Regions from separate parts of the Streptomyces sp. NPDC127098 genome, predicted to be linked through region 1. Evidence: riboswitches for the same ligand, from Rfam matches in the RefSeq annotation. Region 1 holds a riboswitch; the other holds the start of a gene.
What was found. A riboswitch is a leader RNA that binds a small molecule or an ion and turns the genes downstream of it on or off. The one in region 1 is predicted to bind glycine.

Region 2: another riboswitch for glycine. It lies ahead of gcvP (aminomethyl-transferring glycine dehydrogenase); the one in region 1 lies ahead of gcvT (glycine cleavage system aminomethyltransferase GcvT).

The regions. Positions count from the first base shown of each region.
Region 1 is NZ_JBHXFJ010000044.1:14,573-17,602, forward strand. Features, by position in the region: gene ACFWI8_RS24585 (enhanced serine sensitivity protein SseB) at 12-779, opposite strand; glycine riboswitch at 938-1,029, shown strand; gene gcvT (glycine cleavage system aminomethyltransferase GcvT) at 1,212-2,321, shown strand; gene gcvH (glycine cleavage system protein GcvH) at 2,379-2,765, shown strand; gene ACFWI8_RS24600 (L-serine ammonia-lyase) at 2,789-3,030, shown strand, end outside.
Region 2 is NZ_JBHXFJ010000024.1:78,760-81,789, forward strand. Features, by position in the region: gene gcvP (aminomethyl-transferring glycine dehydrogenase) at 1-1,435, opposite strand, end outside; glycine riboswitch at 1,614-1,712, opposite strand; gene ACFWI8_RS17560 (PRC-barrel domain-containing protein) at 1,871-2,200, shown strand; gene ACFWI8_RS17565 (DNA polymerase IV) at 2,197-3,030, opposite strand, start outside.

The DNA of each region.
Region 1 (3,030 bases):
CGCGGTGCGCGTCAGGCGTCCCGCGTGTAGAACGGCTGCACGCACTCCCTGAGCCAGTCCACCACGGGATCCTCGGCGGCATCAAGAAGCACCAGCTGCACCGGCCAGGCCACCGGCCTGCTGGCCAGCGCCCGGCCGAGCGCGTCGTGGACGGCGAGCCGGCTGGCGTCGTCGAGGTGCTCGAGCTCCACGCCGACGAAGAGCGAGGGCGAGCCGCCCTCGGTGCTGGCCAGGCCGCGCCGCGCGGTGCGTACGAAGCCCAGGCCGGTCAGCTCGCCGGAGACGGCGGACAGGAAGTCGATCGGGTCCTCCTGCCAGTCGGGCTGGAAGAGCCGCATCCGCGCCCCGGAGGGCACGCCGGGCGCCCGCTCGCCGGGGTTTACCCGGCACAGCTCGGCGACCACGGCCGGTGGCACCGGCACGCCGACCGTGCCGCCGGGGTTCACGGCGATGCCCACCTGCGGCGGCAGTCCGCGGGCGAACTCCCACGCCGGCGCGACGGCGAACGGCAGGTGCGAGGCGCCCCCCAGGTGCAGTTGCTCGGCCGAGCTGAAGACCGGCACGAACACCCCGCCGTTGAGCTCGATGGTCGGCAGGTCGAGGCTGCGGCTCTCCCGGCCGCCGCCCTCGGGCAGCGGCACCCACAGGGCGCTGCGGGCCAGCACCTTCAGCAGCCGCGGGCCGGCGTCGGCCACGCCGAGGGCCGCCGCCAGCGTCTCCTCGAGCTCGTTGCCCGGCCAGCCGCCGCCGTAGCCGGGACCCTGCCTTGCCATGTTCATCGTTTCAGCCCACCATCCGCTCAGATCACGATCCACTCGCGAGCGTCGAGAGGCACGATAACGGCTACCGGGCACGGCCGTTGGGCCGAGCGCCCCCGCGACCGGGCCGCCGGCGGCGGTTCGTGCGATGATGTCCGCACAACCGCATACTGGCCGTTCGACCGCGCGCGGGAGAGTCCCCGGCGTTCCGGGGCGCCGAAGGAGCAAGTCCTCCCTTGAATCTCTCAGGCCCCGATACCGCACGCGGAAGGCGAATCTGAAAAGCGGGCCCGCCCCCTCGGGGCCGGCCCCACCCACGGTGCAAGCCGCTCCGCCCGCCCGGGCGCCCGGCGAACCTCTCAGGTGCCGATGACAGATGGGGAGGGCCACGGCGGTCGGCTCTGTCCGCCGCACGACGGCCCCTCGCCCCCGGAGCACCTGGAGCCCACGCCCATGTCCCGCACCACCCCGCTCGACGCCACGCACACCGCGCTCGGCGCGGTCATGACCGACTTCGCCGGCTGGCGGATGCCGCTGCGCTACGGCAGCGAGCGCGCCGAGCACCAGGCGGTGCGCACCGCGGCGGGCCTCTTCGACCTCTCGCACATGGGCGAGATCACCGTGACCGGGCCCGCGGCGGGCGCGCTGCTCGACCACGCGCTGGTCGGCGAGCCCTCCGCGCTGGCGGTCGGCCGGGCCCGCTACACCATGATCTGCGACGAGCGCGGCGGCATCCTCGACGACCTGATCGTCTACCGCCTCGGCGATGACGAGTTCCTCGTCGTGGCCAACGCGGCCAACACCGACCCGGTGCTGACGGCGCTCACCGAGCGGCGGGCCGGCTTCGACGCCGCGGTCCGCGACGACCGCGAGCGGTACGCGCTGATCGCCGTCCAGGGCCCCGCCTCCCCCGCCGTCCTCGGCCGGCTCACCGACGCCGACCTGGCGTCCCTCCGCTACTACGCGGGCCTGCCCGGCACGGTCGCCGGCCGGCCGGCGATGATCGCCCGCACCGGCTACACCGGCGAGGACGGCTTCGAGCTGTTCTGCGCCCCCGAGGACGCCGAAGCGCTGTGGCGGGCGCTGACCGACGCCGGCGCGGCGGACGGTCTGGTGCCCTGCGGCCTCGCCTGCCGCGACACGCTGCGCCTGGAGGCCGGCATGCCGCTCTACGGACACGAGCTGACCACCGACACCACCCCGTTCGACGCCGGCCTCGGCCGGGTGGTCAAGCTCGGCAAGCCGGGCGGCTTCGTCGGCCGCGAGGCGCTGGCGGCCGCGGCCGAGCGGGCCGAGCGCCGGCCGCCGCGGGTCCTGGTCGGCCTGGTCGCCCGGGGCCGGCGGGTGCCGCGCGCCGGCCACCCGGTGGTGACGGCGGACGGCACGGTGATCGGCGAGGTCACCTCGGGCGCCCCCTCGCCGACGCTGGGCCGGCCCATCGCCATGGCCTACGTGGACGCGGCGCACGCCGCCCCCGACACCGCCGGCGTCGCCGTCGACGTCCGGGGTACGCACGAGCCGTGCGACGTCGTCGCGCTGCCGTTCTACCGGCGCCAGAAGTAACCGGCGCCAACGAGCAACAGGTACCACCAACCACCCTGATCCGGGAGAATCCCCCTCATGAGCGACAACCCTGAGCAGTTCCGGTACAGCCAGGAACACGAGTGGCTTTCGGCCGCCGAGGACGGCGTGGCGACGGTCGGCATCACCCGGTTCGCGGCGGACGCGCTCGGCGACGTGGTCTTCGTCCAGCTGCCGGCCGTCGGCGACACCGTCACCGCCGGCGAGTCCTGCGGCGAGCTGGAGTCGACCAAGTCGGTCAGCGAGCTCTACTCCCCCGTCAGCGGCGAGATCACCGAGGCCAACCAGGCCGTCGTCGACGACCCCTCGCTGGTGAACACGGCCCCGTTCGGGGACGGTTGGCTGTTCCGGATCAGGATCGACGAGTCGGCCGAGCCGGCGGGGCTGATGTCGGCCGCCGAGTACCAAGCCCTCACCAACGGCTGACCGACGACCGGGTGTCCCAGGCCATGGCCCTCTCCGTCTTCGACCTGTTCTCCGTCGGCATCGGCCCGTCGAGCTCGCACACCGTCGGCCCGATGCGGGCCGCCCGGATGTTCGCGCGGCGCCTCAAGAACGAGGGGCTGTTGGCGCACACGGCCGCCGTGCGGGCCGAGCTGTTCGGCTCGCTCGGCGCCACCGGGCACGGCCACGGCACCCCCAAGGCCGTGCTGCTCGGGCTCGAGGGCCACGCCCCCGACACGGTGGACGT
Region 2 (3,030 bases), on a different contig from region 1:
TGAGGTAGTCGTCACCACGCAGCAGCGCCTCCGGCAGGGCGTCCGGGGTGGTCGCGTCCAGCGCCTCGATGCCCGCGGCGTCCGCGGGCACCCCGAAGGCGCCCCAGACGGCCGCCAGGTCGGCCCGGGTGGTGGTCTCGTCGCAGGCGATGCCGAGGTGGTCGGCGTCGGTCTCGCGCAGGTTGACCCCGGCCGCGCGGGCGGCCGCCGCGATCTCGGCGGCCCGGCCCGGCACGCGGGCGGTGACCGTGTCGAAGAAGGCGTCGTGCGTGATCTCCACGCCACCGGCGCGCAGTCCGGCGGCCAACAGCGCGGCGTACCGGTGGGTGCGCCGGGCGATCGCGGCGAGCCCCTCGGGGCCGTGGTAGACCGCGTACATGCCGGCCATCACGGCCAGCAGCACCTGGGCGGTGCAGATGTTGCTGGTGGCCTTCTCGCGGCGGATGTGCTGCTCCCTGGTCTGGAGCGCGAGCCGGTAGGCGGGCCGGCCATCGGCGTCCCGCGAGACGCCCACGAGACGACCCGGCAGGCTGCGGGCGTAGGCGTCGCGGACGGCCATGTAGCCGGCGTGCGGACCGCCGAAGCCCATGGGCACGCCGAAACGCTGGCTGGAGCCGACGGCGATGTCGGCGCCCAGGTCGCCGGGCGAGGTGAGCAGGGTGAGGGCCAACAGGTCGGCCGCGACGGTGACCACGGCGCCCAGCTCGTGCGCCCGCTCGATCAGCGCCCGGTGGTCGCGCACGGCGCCGGAGGCCCCCGGGTACTGGAGCAGCACGCCGAACACGCCGCGCTCGGCGAGCTCCGCGGGGATGCCGTCGTCGAGGTCGGCGACCACCACCTCGACGCCGGTGGGTTCGGCCCTGGTGCGCACGACGGCGACGGTCTGCGGCAGGCAGTCGGCGTCGACGAGGAAGACGCCGTCCCTGACCTTGCCGACCCGCCGGGCCAGGGCCATCGCCTCGGCGGCCGCGGTGCCCTCGTCGAGCAGCGAGGCGCCGGCCGTGGGCAGGCCGGTGAGGTCCGCGACGACGGTCTGGAAGTTGAGCAGCGCCTCGAGACGGCCCTGGGAGATCTCCGGCTGGTACGGCGTGTACGCGGTGTACCAGGCCGGGTTCTCCAGGACGTTGCGGAGGATCACCGGCGGGATGAAGGTGCCGTGGTAGCCGAGGCCGATCATCGAGCGCCGCACGGTGTTGCGCTCGGCCAGCGCGCGCAGCTCGGCGAGGACCTCGGCCTCGCTCCCGGCGTCCGGCAGGCGGAGCGCGCCGACGCTGCGGATGGCCTCGGGCACGGCGGCGGCGGTCAGCTCGTCCAGCGAGCCGAAGCCGACCTGGGCCAGCATCTTGGCCTGGTCGGCGGCGTCGGGACCGATGTGCCGGGCAGCGAACGGGGTGCCACGCTCGAGTTCGGTGAGCGGGGTGCGGGGGACGGTCATGGGTGGAGGCTCCTCCTGGTCGCGGCGACCTCGGGGGTTCGGGCGGCGCTGCCCGACCGGCCTCCCCCTCTGTCATCCGGCCGTGTCGCCCGGACCTGAGAGCTTCGCCCGGCACCCGCGTGCCCGGCTTGCACCGTCGGTGAGGACGACCGGTGGTCGCCCTGCTTTCCAGAGTGGTTTCGCTCGCACGGTACGTGGGCCTGAGAGATTCCGGGGAGGATTTGCTCCTTCGGCGCCCGCCGTCCGCTCGACGGCGGGACTCTCCCGCGCGGGGTCGTCAACCGCCTTCGAGCCTACCAGCGGACGTCCTGGCCCGTACGTCCCGTGCGGCCGCCCGGCGCTCGACTGGCCGACCGCCGGTTTGTGCCCTTTCGTAGGAGGTGGCGTTCCCTTTCCGGATGGGTTCCGGAGGTGCGGGGAGCAGCGGGAGGAACCATGCAGATCGACATCGACCCACGCAGCCTGATCGGCCGCAAGGCGTTCGACCGCGAAGGCACCAAGATCGGCACCGTGGACGAGGTCTACCTCGACGACGCGACCGGGGCTCCCGAGTGGGCGGCCGTGCGGACCGGGATCTTCAGCCGGGACGCGTTCGTCCCCCTGGAGCCGAGCGAGGTGGTGGGCGACACGCTGCGGGTGCCGTTCGACCGCTCGCTGATCAGGGACGCTCCCGACTTCGGGGTCGGCCGCCACCTCTCCCCCGAGCAGGAGCTGCAGCTCTACCACCACTACGGCCTCGACGTGCCGCAGGAGGACGGGACCTAGCGAGGCCCCCGGACGGTGCCCGCTGCCGCGTCCGCGTCGGTGACCAGGGGCAACGGATCCGAGTGGGTGAGCTCCGGATCGTCGAGCCGAAACGTTCGAGCACGGCCGGGCGGTGAGCCGGGGCGCTCGAAGCGGACCGTGACCCGGCCGACCCCGCTGCCCTGGATCCAGCCGGGACCGTGCCGGGCGTGGGTCACGTCGAGGCCCGGGAGCCAGCGCCGCTCGACCGGCTCCTCGGCGAGGGGTACCGCGGGCGCCCCCGCGGTCGGCTCCGACGGGGTCGCCTGCGCGAACAGGTCCTCCTGGGTGAAGTCGGCCAGGCCGCTGACGCCCACACCGAGCAGCCGCACGCCCTCCGTGGTGTCCACGCCCTCCAGCAGCCTCCCCGCCGCCTCCGCGATCACCACCGGGTCATCCGTCGGGCCGCGCAACGTCTCGGACCGGGTCAGGGTGGTGAAGTCGTACCGTCTGGCCTTCAGCACCACGGTGCGGCCCGATCTGGCCGCCGAGCGCAGTCGGCCCACACAGCGCTCGGCGAGCCGCGCCACCTCGAACCTGATCCTGGCCCGGTCCGTGACGTCGGTGTCGAAGGTGTCCTCCACGGAGATGGACTTGGCGTCCCGGTCGGGCACCACGGCGCGGTCGTCCAGGCCGAGCGCCATCGCGTGCACCGCGTGGCCGTGTGCCCTGCCCAGCAGTCGCAGCAGCTCGGCCTCGCCCGCCTCGGCCGCGTCCCCGACGGTGGCGAGGCCGGCGCGGCGCAGCGTCTCCGCGGTGGCCGGGCCGACCCCCGGCAGGGTGCGCACCGGCATCGGGGCGAGCAGCTCCCG